3 regions of the Leptolyngbya sp. FACHB-261 genome follow, and region 1 is predicted to be linked to each of the others. Evidence: predicted binding sites of a transcription regulator. Region 1 holds the regulator's gene; each other region holds the start of a gene.
What was found. Region 1 encodes NtcA, which controls nitrogen genes in cyanobacteria. Its sites were predicted from a motif close to TTTGTANNNNNNNNTACAAA; they were not measured.
Positions count from the first base shown of each region.

Region 2: nadA (quinolinate synthase NadA) is a predicted target of NtcA. The motif match lies at 2,268-2,287, and genes of this name have one in related genera.
Region 3: glnT (type III glutamate--ammonia ligase) is a predicted target of NtcA. The motif match lies at 2,638-2,657, and genes of this name have one in related genera.

Region 1 covers NZ_JACJPL010000001.1:447,113-451,702, reverse strand. Annotated here, with positions in the region: gene H6F94_RS02055 (3'(2'),5'-bisphosphate nucleotidase CysQ family protein) at 910-1,764, opposite strand; gene ntcA (global nitrogen regulator NtcA) at 1,810-2,481, opposite strand; gene fabI (enoyl-ACP reductase FabI) at 2,737-3,513, shown strand; gene dps (DNA starvation/stationary phase protection protein Dps) at 3,646-4,173, shown strand; gene H6F94_RS02035 (DUF4335 domain-containing protein) at 4,304-4,590, opposite strand, start outside.
Region 2 covers NZ_JACJPL010000031.1:854,793-859,382, reverse strand. Annotated here, with positions in the region: gene H6F94_RS29070 (photosystem I assembly protein Ycf3) at 1-403, opposite strand, end outside; gene H6F94_RS29065 (hypothetical protein) at 529-1,851, shown strand; gene H6F94_RS29060 (hypothetical protein) at 1,901-2,233, opposite strand; gene nadA (quinolinate synthase NadA) at 2,445-3,419, shown strand; gene H6F94_RS29050 (inorganic diphosphatase) at 3,424-3,936, opposite strand; gene H6F94_RS29045 (cob(I)yrinic acid a,c-diamide adenosyltransferase) at 4,219-4,590, shown strand, end outside.
Region 3 covers NZ_JACJPL010000026.1:225,285-229,874, reverse strand. Annotated here, with positions in the region: gene H6F94_RS17110 (primary-amine oxidase) at 1-1,170, opposite strand, end outside; gene glnT (type III glutamate--ammonia ligase) at 1,257-2,582, opposite strand; gene H6F94_RS17100 (FMN-binding glutamate synthase family protein) at 2,999-4,306, opposite strand; gene H6F94_RS17095 (GltB/FmdC/FwdC-like GXGXG domain-containing protein) at 4,288-4,590, opposite strand, start outside.

The DNA of each region.
Region 1 (4,590 bases):
TCAAGACCTAAATTTTTAGGCCTTAAGGCTCTAAATTTATCTAGAAATATCAAAGATACAGACGAATAACCTGAAAAAGGGAGGCGCAATAAGCGCGACGGAAAGCATTCTTACAAAAAAACTGAGTAACAGTGCTTAGTAGACACAGTGAACATCTTGCCAAATGTCCAACAGCAGCCTACTGCTAAGCTAAACCTGCTCAGTTCGCTCCCGGCGTCTGTCTAAGCAAGTCTGCAATGAATGAGATAGCAACCTAAGCCTGTAGCCGGTGAAAGTCAGAACCTAGAGGAAGATTGCCATCTACCCCGAGAAGTATTTACAATAGAGCGGCGGGTAGCTGAACCAAGCCGAGATAGTTTTTGCAGGCAAGTTTTGGCAATAGATGCATCAAGGTACTCCTCAGCTAGAACAGCTAGGGTGCGACTGAACTCTAGGCAAGTGGAAACTAGAAGTCCACCAGCTATATACAATCCTTTAGAGCGTTATCAGGAAACTCATCTAGCTGATTAGCAATCTGGCTAGGAGTATCTTTAACGTTCTACATTGGCTTATGCAACTCCTTGCTTAATACTGCAATCCATCTGCCCTAGACTGAGCAATGATATCCATAGTTGCAGATGCTCATATTCAACGGGTAGATGCAAAAAGCGTCAGAAGTTTTGGCTGCACAGCCTGATAATAAGTGACTAGTATTTTTACTGAAACACTCGAAATGGACTCTCCTCAGAGTCTTCATCAGCCAAAAAGAAAGTTGGCTGATGCCTCACTTCAGCTTCACAGAGCCTCTGATGTCAGGTAAGCAGCCTAGAGGTGCTGAACGAGGTTCAACACGAAAATCCCTGGAAGATTGAGGGGAGCCGCTGGCCTAAGCCTTGGTATAGCTTAAGCCAAGTTACCCCTCAGCCATTCTCATGTCACCTCTGCAAGTGCTGCTTCTGCCAATGCACAAAGCTTGTTATGGGCATGGCCATTGCTGGCCAGGATGCCGCCCCATTGGCTCACATCAGCGCGGTTGTACTCCAGCAGGCTGCCGTCAAAGCGGCTAACCTGACCACCTGCTTCCGTCAAAATTAGTTCAGGTGCAGCTAGATCCCAATCCTTGGGTGCGCTTTTGCCAGAGAGGGCTACGTAGAAGTCGGTCTCCTGCTCTGTGATCGAAGCGAACTTACAGCCAATGCTGCCAACAGCCCGCTGGTCCGCCTTTGGAAGTTTGGCCAGTAAGCGGTCTAGCTTGCCGTCCCGGTGGCTGCGGCTCACAATCAAACGCATTTGCTCAGGCTGCTGCCGGTCAGACACCTGCAAGGCATGAGCAGTGCCATCCCGAGTTTCTACCTGACTGCCCTGGCCTTGCACAGCGGTGTAGAGCTTCTGCACCATCGGATAAGCGACGACAGCCAATACCGGACGGCCTTGATGCACCAGCGCAATATGAACGGCAAACTCGCCAGTGCGGTCAATAAAGTCGCGAGTGCCATCCAGCGGATCAATGATCCAAACCCACTGTTTCTCAAAACGGCTGGGTACGTCAGCTGTCTCCTCGCTGAGGTAGGCAAAATGCTCATTGCCCAAGGCAGTTTGAAGCGTAGACAGAAGATGACGATTCACGGCTAGATCTGCAGCCGTAACAGGGCCGTCCTTCTTCTCGTCTACCTGCAAATCGCTGTGGCCGTTGTAGTGCTCCAGCAGAATATCGGCTGCGCCCCAAGCAGCGTTGCGGGCGATGGGGAGCAGGGCGGACAAATCGGGCATGAAAGTTGAAGTCATGGGTGCAGTCTAGCTGAAGGCTGCGCCTCTAGAGATCCTGAAAAATTAGGTGAAACGGCGGCCCAGCAGCACTGGATTATGGACCGTGATCTTTTTCTTATGAATTGAGATCATCTTTTGCTTACGCAAGTCGCCCAGCAGCCGAGTGACGGTAACTCGCGTAGAGCCAATAGCCTCAGCAATGGCTTGGTGCGAGAGCTTCAGATCCACGGTGACGCCCTCTGCGCCCGGCACACCAAAGTCACGGCAGAGGATCAGCAAGAAGCTCACCAGACGAGAGCCCATATCGCGGTGGGCCAGGGTCTCAATCATCATCTCGGTTTGCAAAATGCGCGAGGAGAGGCCACGCAGCAACACCATTGAGAGTTCTGGGTCTTCCTTGAGCGCTTTCTCCACCTGCTCAATCGGCACTGAAACCAGTTCCACCGGGGTGAAGGCCACAGAGTGATAGAAGCGGTCAGAGCGGTTGCCCGTAATCAGAGACAGCACGCCGAAGACACTGTTTTCGCGTAGCAAGGCGACGGTGATTTCTTCACCTGCTTCATAGACCCGCGAAAGCTTGACCGCTCCCTTGAGCAGAAAGTAAACTCGCTCCGCTGGGTCACCCGGGAAAAAGATTGTCTTACCCCGCTCGAAGGTTTCCACCATCGGCGGAAATAGACCATTGTTCATCTGGCGGAAAACCGCCGCTAGAGGCCGATCTTGGGTCACAACCATCGTTCCTTCCCCACCTCTATCCCTCCCGGTCTGGATGATCTCAAGGCTTGCTGAACGCCCTGACTAAGTTTTCATCACTTAAACCTACTCAAGGCTTGCGGTTTGTATTACAGGTAACCAATTTTGACCAAACGGTATCACAACAGACTTTAGTTTTGCTGAGCGGTGATACGAGACTGGATTCTGGAGCGGGAGAGAGGCAGGGCTGCTGTATCGTAAGATCTCGTCACGCCGCCACCCGATCTGGAGAGATCCATGCTTGACCTGACCGGAAAAAATGCGCTGGTCACTGGCATTGCCAACAATCGTTCTATTGCCTGGGGTATTGCCCAGTCCTTGCACAAGGCTGGAGCCAACCTCGCTATCACCTACCTGCCCGATGAGCGAGATCGCTATCGCGCTAAGGTTGCCGAGTTGGTCGAGCCACTAGCCCCAGATTTGCTTCTGCCTTGCAATGTCCAGAATGATGCGCAGATCGAGGAGATGGTCGCTGCTATTCAGGAAAAGTGGGGTCGCCTGGATATCTTGATCCATTGCCTTGCTTTCGTGAATAAAGAAGACCTCACTTGCAATTTCAGCGACATCTCCCGCGCTGGCTTTAATCAAGCCCTTGATATCAGCGCCTACTCACTGGTCCAACTGTGCGGAGCTACAAAGCACCTGATGACTCAAGGAGGCAGCGTAGTAACGCTCAGCTACCTCGGCGGGGTACGGGTGATCCCAGGCTATAACCTAGCTGGCACTGCTAAAGCCGCTCTTGAGTGCAACACTCGCTATCTAGCTGCCGAGCTGGGCCCCCAAAACATTCGCGTGAATGCCATCTCTGCCGGTCCGATTCGAACACTGGCATCCTCAGCAATTGGCGGCATCCTGGACATGATCCACCATGTTGAAGAAGTAGCGCCTCTCCGCCGTTCGGTTACCCCCTTGGAAGTGGGCAATACGGCTGCCTTCTTGTGTAGTGACTTGTCGAGTGGCATCACCGGCCAAATCATCTATGTAGACGGTGGCTACGAGATCATGGGAGCTTAATCTCACTCCGCCTACAGACGTGGTTTAAGCACGCTTGACAACTGCGCCTTTGACAGAGTAGGGCATTTCTTGCTAGACTAAGCGTAGTCGTAATGAGTTCGTTTTAGTATCTCTGCGACAGGAGAGTTAAAGATGGCAGTCAGTCAGACCAAGACGGCAAAGACCGCACAGTATCAGAGCCGCATCAACATCCCTGCTGAGAAGCGCACGCAGCTAATCGGCATGTTGAACCAGCACCTGGCCGACACGCTCGACCTTTACACCCAAGTGAAGCAAGCTCACTGGAACGTCAAGGGCATGAACTTCTACCAGCTGCATCTGCTGTTTGATGAGCTAGCGACGGAAGTGCTGGGCTTCGTGGATTTATTGGCTGAACGAGCGACAACGCTCGGTGGCATTGCCCAAGGAACGGCGCGCATGGCCGCAGAGGCCTCTGCCTTACCGGAGTATCCCCTGGGAGCTGTTGAAGGCAGAGAGCACGTCGAAGCCCTCGTCGAGCGCTACGGCCAGTACAGCAGCCGCATCCGTACGGCTATTGACGACTCTGATTCTCTAGGAGACAAGGACACCGCTGATCTCTACACCGAGATCTCGCGCGCCGTTGATATGCGCCTGTGGTTCTTAGAAGCCCACCTGCAATCGTCTGCAACCCTGGACTAGCCTGTCTAGTTGCCTTTAGCCTAGCCATAAGCAGGTATAAGGCAGGGGTATTTAAGATCCAATCGAGCCTAAATAAGTAACCTCCGTAGCCCTGTTTGGACTAGGGAGGTTACTTGAGCTTTCATTTATGTCAAGGCGAGGCTGCTGGTGTCGCAGTCTCGCTTTCGCTTGTAGCCGGTTCCGTGTAGGGTTCTACACTCAGCTTGCCGTCCGGTGTGAACGTGGCTTCGAACTGTGCGGTTGGCTCCTGCGAGGTTGAGGACGTCTCAACGGGTGAGGGAGTGGCATTGGGCGTAGGCACCGGTACGTAGAGCAGGGATTGTAAAGGCGTATCTCTGACAAACTGCTCCGAGTTTGCATCCAGAGCTCGGTAGCCAGTCAGTAAGCCATTGGCATTGACCGAGAGCCGGTAGGTGA
Region 2 (4,590 bases), on a different contig from region 1:
CTTCCTCGGCTTCCTCAGATTTGCCAGATTCCTTCAGTCGCTCCCCCTTGTAGTGATAGATCACTGCAATGTTGTTAAGCGCCTGGGGCAGCCGTGGGTTTAGTTCTAGGGCTTCATGGTAGTACCCCAGTGCCCGGTCATGTTCGCCATTACTGGCGTGGATTAGGCCAATGTTGTAGAGAATGTAGCTGCGATCGTATGGATCGTCTTCGAGGGTGAGTGCTTCCTGATAGTTCTCGAGAGCCTCGGCGTACTCTCCGTCAGCTTGGGCAGACATGCCGTCGCGGTAGTAAGCGAAGGCTTCCTTCTCCCTCTTACTACCGGGCATGATCTTGAGGATCATATCCGCCATGACCGTGAAGGAGCGGTCAATGAAGTTGTCGTTGCGCTGGGATCTCGGCATATTCCGGCTAGAGAAAATCTCGCTGCTGATCATGGTACTGCATCTACCCGGTGCCTGATTTCAGCTCTGATAGACCAAGGGTAAGCCCCTTAGAATAGAGCTAAAGACCTGAGTATGCGCGTCCTATGGCTCTTTCCCAGGCTACTCCCAATCCCGCCGTCATGCAGGCGGTTGAGAAGCTAAATTATCGCGTTACGGTTGGCGACGTTGCCGCTCGTGCTGGCTTGGATGTGAAACTGGCGCAGCGAGAACTGCTCACGCTAGCTCAGAGCGCTGGTGGACATTTGCAAGTTGCAGAGTCGGGAGAGATTGCTTATGTCTATCCCAATAACTTTCGAGACGTTCTGCGCAGCAAGTATTTCCGGCTCCAGCTTCAAGAGCAGTGGCAGAAGATCTGGAAAATTCTGTTCTACTTGCTTCGCATCTCGTTTGGTGTAGTTCTGGTCACCTCAATTGTGCTGGTGATTGTTGCCATTTTTATCATCATGACTGCCATGCGCAGCAGCGATGACAATGGCAACAGCAATGACCGCGATGGCGGTGGCATGTTCTATATGCCAGGTCTTTTCTACTGGCCGGATCTGTTCTGGTTTTTCAGCCCGAATTACTACGACGAGCGACCCTATACCCAGCGCCGTGGTTCTGAGCAGAAGCCTCAGATGAATTTTCTAGAAGCAGTGTTCTCTTTCCTATTTGGGGATGGTAACCCCAATGCCAACTTGGAAGAGCGACGTTGGCAAACGATCGGCAGTCTGATTCGGCGAAACCGAGGTGTAGCAATTGCTGAACAGGTTGCTCCCTACCTAGACGATCTAGGCAGTGGCTTTCGCAATGAGTATGAGGACTATATGCTGCCGGTGCTGACTCGATTCAACGGGCAGCCAGAGGTTAGCCCAGAGGGTGACTTGGTGTACCGTTTTCCTGAACTTCAGGCAACCGCTTTCCGCAGTCGAGGCATGCAGATTCCAGAGTTCCTGAGGGAGCTCCGCTGGAAGTTTAGTGAGGCCACCTCTGGCCAACTGACCTTGGCTGGAATTTTAGGCGGCGTAAACGTGGTTGCGGTCTTGATCCTGGGCGGTTTACTCAGGAGCGGAGCAGCAGAACTGGGTGGATTAGTTGGGTTTGCCAGTGGTATTTATGGCATCTTGCTAGCCTACGGTATTGGTTTTCTGGTAATCCCCCTAGTGCGCTATCTCTGGCTCCGGGGCCGTAATGCCAAGGTTGAAGCTCGTAACGCTAAACGGCAGCAGCAGGCCGCGAAATTAAGGCAAAGCAGCCCTGAAATCACCCGCAAGCTCACTTATGCTCAGCAATTTGCAGCTGAACAGGTGATCAGTGAAGAGGACCTGGCCTACACCACTGAGCAAGACTTGCTAGACCAAGAGTCAGCGAATAGCCGCAAAATCGACGAGGAATGGAATCGACGGCTAAATCAGGGAGACCGCTAAGTTTGCCTCTCTAAACAGTGAGCTGTTACTTGTGTTTACTCAAGGTCTTCTACTGAAGAGTGCTGAGCCAATCGCTCAATTCGATGGACTCAACATAGGAGTTGGTTTCTGGGACTGGAGAGCGTGCGAGCGCCCCAGTGACAGTGACAAAGCCGATAGCCACGCTGACTACAGCTAAGACTCCTAACCAACGCCGACGCTGTCGTCGGCCCTCAATGCGTCGAAACTCATGGGCAATAGCCTGAATGACAACGTAGGACTGAGGTTCCTGTGGACATTGAGCCAGGTTTTCTCCGGCTGCATTCCAGATGTTGAGTGAGCCGGTCTCGTCACGTTCACATAGATAGAGCTCGTAGTCAGGGGTACGAATAAGGGTATACATAGCAGTTCCCCTCGCTGAATCATGGATTCGGTTTTTGGTATCTATATCTAAAATTTACGATCTGGCCTGGGGCCTAGATCAGGGAGAAAAGATTACGATTTTCAGGGCTCTTAACAACCCCAAAGGTCACTAGGGTCACTTCAGGATGCTATTTTTGGTAAATTCAACTATAATTAGCTCACATCACCTGAAGCCGGGGTAATTCCTGCCTGTGTTTACAACTGCACGCCGCCAACCGGGCTCGCCAAGCATGGCCGAGCTACCGGATGATTTGTTTGCTGCTATTCAGTCTTTAAAGCGCGAATTGAATGCTGTGATTCTGGCTCACTATTACCAGGATCCTGATATTCAAGATGTTGCTGATTATCTCGGTGATTCTTTGGGGCTTTCCCAACAGGCAGCAAGCACTAATGCAGAGGTAATTGTGTTCGCAGGGGTTCACTTTATGGCTGAAACGGCCAAAATTCTGAATCCAGACAAGTTGGTTTTGCTGCCGGACTTGGCCGCAGGTTGTTCGCTCGCTGATAGCTGTCCTCCAGAAGCGTTTGCTGCTTTTAAGGCGGCTCATCCCAATCATCTAGTGGTGTCGTATATCAATTGCACTGCTGAGATTAAGGCAATGAGCGACATCATTTGCACTAGTGCAAATGCCGTTCAAATTGTGCGTCAAATTCCCGAGACTCAACCGATTATTTTTGCGCCAGATCGCAATTTAGGCCGCTATGTCATGCAGCAGACAGGGCGCGAGCTGGTGCTTTGGCAAGGCGCTTGTATTGTGCATGAAACCTTCTCAGAGAGGAAGTTGCTTCAGCTCAAGACAGCTTATCCCCAGGCCGAAGTGATCGCCCATCCGGAATGCGAACCAATTCTCTTGCGTCATGCGCAATATATTGGTTCCACGACGGCGCTGCTGAAGTACGCTCAATCAAGTACCAGTCAGACTTTTATTGTGGCTACGGAGCCGGGCATTATTCATCAGATGCAGAAGCAAGCCCCCCAGAAGCAGTTTATTCCTGCTCCTCCGTTGAGTAACTGCGCTTGCAATGAGTGTCCGCACATGCGGTTAAATACCCTAGAAAAACTTTATTGGGCAATGAAGAATCGAGCCCCAGAAATCACCATGCCTGAGACAACTCGGGTCGCAGCACTGCGACCCATTCAACGCATGTTAGCAATGAGCGTTTGATGCTCTAGTGTTTAGCAGCAGCGATGCACTTATCGATCAGAGGCTGCACCTTGGCTAGCCCCTGCCAGCCTTTGATTTCGGTCACCTTCTTCTCTAAGTTCTTATAGGTTTTGAAGAACTCAGAAATTTCTTCGAGCCGATGAGGGGCGATGTCTGTGATGCCTTGGACCTCTGCATAGCGGGGGTCTTTGGCAGGCACACAGAGAAGCTTCTCATCGCCTTCGCCGCCATCAATCATTTCCAGCATGCCGATAGGGCGGGCCAGAATCACGCAGCCGGGAAAGGTGGGCTGATCAATAAGGACTAACGCATCGAGTGGATCGCCGTCATCGCCCAGAGTGTTGGGGATAAAGCCGTAATCACAAGGATATTGAACCGATGAGTAGAGCACCCGGTCTAGGGCAAAGGCTTGCAAGTCTTTGTCGAACTCGTATTTATTTTTGCTACCTGCGGGAATCTCAATCAGGATGTTGACGAGACCAGGTTTTGGTTGGGGACTAATGCGCGAGAGATCCATAGGTCGAGATCCGAGGATTAAGCGGTGCAAAAACGCCAACCATTATCCGCTACATTCTGCACTCAGTGCCATCTAATCTTCTGGTGCTTCTAATTATGCCCTCGGCTTTAGGTCTCTCAGCTGGGTATTTGGGCCTCAAGCCACCAATAAAACGCTAAATCCAGGGGAGGGTATCCGTTAAAATCAAGCCGGTAAGATTGAAACCAGTTAAACCAGCCAATCACCCGCCTAGCTCAACGCTGAGCGGTATGGCCTTGGTCTGCCTCTCGTAATGACTTGATAATGACCCGCACTGGTATTGGTATTCAGACCGCTCAAACTCGTTCTGAGCGCGTTGTCGGTCAACTCCACGTTTATGACGGTAAGGGTAAGGGCAAGTCCCAAGCCGCCTTGGGTGTCGTCCTGCGGTCTATTGGTCTAGGCATGGCTCCAGAGAATCAGGCCCCCCTGCAAACTCGGGTGCTGCTATTGCGCTTCCTCAAAGGACCCGGCAGAGCTTATGCCGAAGATGCAGCGATCGAAGCGCTACAAAGAGGTTTTCCTCATCTGATCGATCAGGTGCGCACGGGGCGAGCTGAGTTTTTTGGGGCTGATCAGGTCACCCCTCTAGACCGTAAAGAAGCCCAACGCGGTTGGGATATTGCTCGGGGTGCC
Region 3 (4,590 bases), on a different contig from region 1:
GCCAACCGTGGCAATGAACGAAACTACCAGACGGCGGGAGCGACGCACTTCGGTTTGATTGGTGCGCCAGTCCATGTGTTTCCAGAGAATGCCATAGTCTTCTTCGTGCAGACAAACGGCATTTTTAATTGTGACGGCCTGACCGCGACTATCGGTCATGAACGCATCAAAGTAGCGAATCTCGCCCAGGCAATCGCAACCTAAGGTGAGCGAGTTAGCCAGCGTACCCACTCCGTATTCACCGACATCAAAGGCGTTCTTACGGAAGTGGTGCGGCCTGGGATCGCCATAGGGCACTACCATTTCAGCCAGGGAAGCTCGATACAAAATCGGTCGCAAACGCCCCTGATCTTCATAGCCAAGCGTGTAAAGCACCAGCCCTTCGCGCGGCGTAAAGCCAATGCGAAATTGCCACTTCTGCCAGCGAACTTGATACCCATCGATCTCAAAACTGGGGCCTTGGGGCTGCACAATCTCTAGCGGTTTGAGATCGGGGCGCAAATCCTGCACAAACTCGGTGGTGTAGTTACCAGCTTCCGGTGGCAATTGCACCACGCCGTAATCTTCGACCCGGAGCACGGTCATGGTGTTCAGATCCACTACCGGAATCACACCTTCAATCGGTCGCGCATAGCCATTATCAGTAGGGCTAGAGCGCACCCAACACAAGGCCCGTGACAAGCGCTGTCCCTGCTCGTCGGTCATGCCAAAATTGCCCGCTGACCAGGGATCGACCATGACCAAATCTGGGTCAGTGATCCCCCGTTTGGCTAGTGCCGCTTGAAACTCGGGGCTGGCTTTGACCGCTTGCTCACACTCGATGAATTCATCCAACAGAATCGAGGGCTGTACATTCGGGATGACCTCCCAGCTAACGACAGCGCTAGTGCTCAGGGAGACGATTGCCTCATAAGTTGACCCGGTAGTGTTATCCAGAATGACCAGAAAAGCCTCGCGCTCAATCGAGTCACCCGCTTGGAAATTGAGCACAAGGCTCTTGTCCGGTTCTTGCAGGGTGACGGTCGCGAAACGCACGCGGTCGCTTAAGGATTTGGCCTTGCGGACCACGCTAACTGCCGCCGTAATTTCCTCGGGCGTTAGCGGATCGAGCGGGTGCTGAATCGAGATAGATGCACTGATCGTTTGGGGCAACTCACGGGCAATCGTCATAGAGAATCTCTTGAACGAGGTCTTTTGAGCTGTTGTCGGTTAGGTGGACTAACCTTCCACACAGCGATGGCATAGCCGCAACAGGATCAGCAGTTAATGTACTGCTCCATCTCCCAGGGGCTGACCATCGCATTGTAAGCATTCCATTCTTGATGCTTGAAGTCCAAGAAAGTTCTGGCACCCAATTCACCCAAGGTTGCCATCAGCAACGCGTCCTGCTCCAGGAAGTTCAAGGCCTCGATCAAGCTATTGGGCAAGGTTGGCAGATCGGGAAATTCGGAGCCACGGGTAAACATGTTTTCGTCTAGGCGTTTACCGGGCTGGAGGTGCTGAGCCAAGCCATCTAAACCAGCGGCTAGCAGACCGGCCTGAGCTAGATAGAGATTGACCGCCCCATCGACCAGACGACACTCAAAGCGCCCACCTTCAGGAATGCGCACCATGTGCGTACGATTGTTGCCGCCGTAGGAAATGTAGCGGGGACTCCAAGTGCTACCGGAGGTGGTCATCGTGGCCCCCAATCGCTTGTAGGAGGTGACAGTAGGGCTGCACAGAGCAGACAAGCCCTGCCCGTGGGCCAGGATGCCGCCCAGGAACTCATAGCCCAATAGCGATAGTCCCAGCTCATCGGCAGCATCGCCAAAGGCATTAGCGCCATCGTTCCAGAGGCTCATATGGATGTGACCACCATTGCCCGTGAGATTGCTAAACGGCTTGGGCATGAAGGTTGCCACTAGGCCCCGTTGCTCGGCCAGGGTCTTCACCATGTACTTGAAAAACACATGGCGGTCAGCAGTGGTCAGCGCATCGCTATAGGTCCAATTCAGCTCAAATTGGCCATTGGCATCTTCGTGGTCGCATTGATAGGGTTCCCAACCCAATTGCTCCATGTAGCGCACAATGGTTGAGATGAAATCAAACTGCCGCATCAAGTTCATCTGGTCGTAGCAGGGACGAACTGCCACATCTAGCGAATCGGCAATTTGATACCCCTGCTCTGTCTTTTTCAGCAGGAAAAACTCAGCTTCTACCCCAGTTTTGTAGCTATAGCCCAACTCTTGGCAACGCTTGAGTACCTGCTTGAAAATGACTCGGGGCGAAGCGACAAAGGGTTCACCATCCAGATAAGCATCACTGGCAAGCCAACCGACATTTGGTTGCCAGGGCAGAACTGTCAGTGAATTTGGGTCAGGAATCGCGGCGATGTCGTGAGCATCGGGTCCAAGTCCCAGGTTTGAGGCAAAGGGTGCGAAAAAAGCGCCATCGGTTTCAACAGAGTCAATCTTGGCAGCCGGAACCAACTTAGCTCGGGTCCCACCCAACAGGTCGGTGTAGGATACCAGGAAGAAATCAAGCTTCAGCTCTTTCGCCGATTCAGATAGCGTTTGGCCCTTGGTTAAGCTGCTAACCACTGCTGCGACTCCAGATAGCTTTTTGCCCAGAGTAAATCAATTTTGTTGATGCAAGTTTGTATCCAAAGCTACTTGCAAGCAACTTGGGCGAATCGCAATGATTTTGAGTGCCAGAATTTAGCTAAAACCATCCAGATTTTCTACAAAAGCGACGCGAGATTAGTACCAGCAAAGACTTGCATAGAAACGCGAATGTAAGCAAAGAATTATGACAGCTTAGGGATTATATCCATTCTCTCAACGAGAGCTAAATCAAAACCCCACTGTCTGCGGCACCTATCCTTGCCAAGGGGCGGTTGGGAGGGGCCAATGGGTAGCGATTATATCTATTGAAATTATAAAACTGGCAGGGCAGGCACAAGACACTGCCCCTACAGAATGCATCATTTCGGCATTAGGGCTACGACAATTTACATTTATTGCCCCATCACGAAATCTGTGCCCGCTAAAGGCAGTTTCGCCATTGCCGAGGCTTCGAGCGTCAGAGCTACCAAGTCTTCCCGCTCCAGGTTGTGCACATCCGACTTGCCACAAGAACGAGTCAAACTCTGCAATTCCATGACTAGCGATTGCAGATAGTTGGCAACATAAATCGTCGCCTCCTCAACCGGCAGACGAGCCATCAGATCTTCGTCTTGGGTGGCAATGCCAACTGGACACAGCCCCGTATGGCAATGGTGACAATGGTGGGGCTCTGTGCCTAGTTTTTCGTAGTCCTCAATGTAAACCGGCTTGTTGCAGCCCATAGCAATCAAACTGGCCGTGCCAATGCTGACCGCGTCAGCACCCAAAGCTAAGGCCTTAGCCACATCGGGACCCGAGCGAATGCCGCCAGAAATCACTAGTTGCACCTGGCCATAAACGCCAGCTTCTTGCAGCGCCTCGACCGCCTGGACTAGGGCCGGTAGCGTGGGAATGCCGGAGTGCTCTTGAAAGATGCTCTGGGTAGCAGCAGTGCCGCCCTCCATGCCATCTAGCACGATGACATCAGCACCAGATTTGACCGCTAACTTCACATCGTCTTTGACCCGAGTCGCGCCCATTTTGACGTAAATCGGGATTTCCCAATCCGTGGCTTCGCGCAACTCTTCGATCTTAATTTTTAAGTCATCCGGTCCAATCCAGTCGGGGTGACGCGACGGCGAACGCTGATCCACGCCCTCCGGCAAGGTGCGCATACCGGCCACAACCTTGTTGACTTTTTGCCCCAACAAAAGGCCACCGCCGCCCGGTTTTGCCCCTTGACCAATTACGATCTCAATCGCATCTGCCTGCTTAAGATCTTTGGGGTTAAACCCGTAGCGGGAAGGCAAACATTGATAGACCAATTTTGATGAGGCCTCGCGCTCAGCCGCCAGCATGCCGCCATCGCCAGTTGTGGTAGAGGTGCCTAGAAGAGTTGCCGCTCTGCCTAGCGCAACTTTAGCATTGCGCGAGAGGGCCCCAAAGCTCATCCCGGCAATCGTAATCGGGACATCTAACTCAACCGGACGCTTGGCGCAACGAGTGCCCAACAAGGTTTTGGTATTGCACTTTTCTCGATAGCCTTCTAAGGGGAAGCGAGTCAAAGAAGCAGTTAAAAATACCAAATCATCCAGGCGAGGCACATTGCGCAGTGCCCCATAGCCGCGAATAATATAGCGACCTAATTCTGCTCGCTCCTGAATAGCATCGATCACCTCTGGGCTGAACGTGCTGCTCGTCTTTAGTACGCGTCTTTCCATTTGGAAAAATCCTTCGCCTTAAAATGATAGAGTTCCTGAGCGCAGACGATCTTTTTGAAGTTGCATTGCTCAGCGCTCAGGCCCAGGGGGTTTAGGTCAGCTTTGAGTCTATGCCAATCTTCTTCAGTCAGTGGCTCCAGGCGTGCATCCGCCCCGAGAGAATCAATCTCACCGCCCACAAAAATCTCGCCATCGTAAATCGAATCGCCCAAACTGGGACCGGCATTGCCACAGATAATGAAGCGGCCCTGCTGCATCATAAAGGCGCTGCTGTAACCGACATT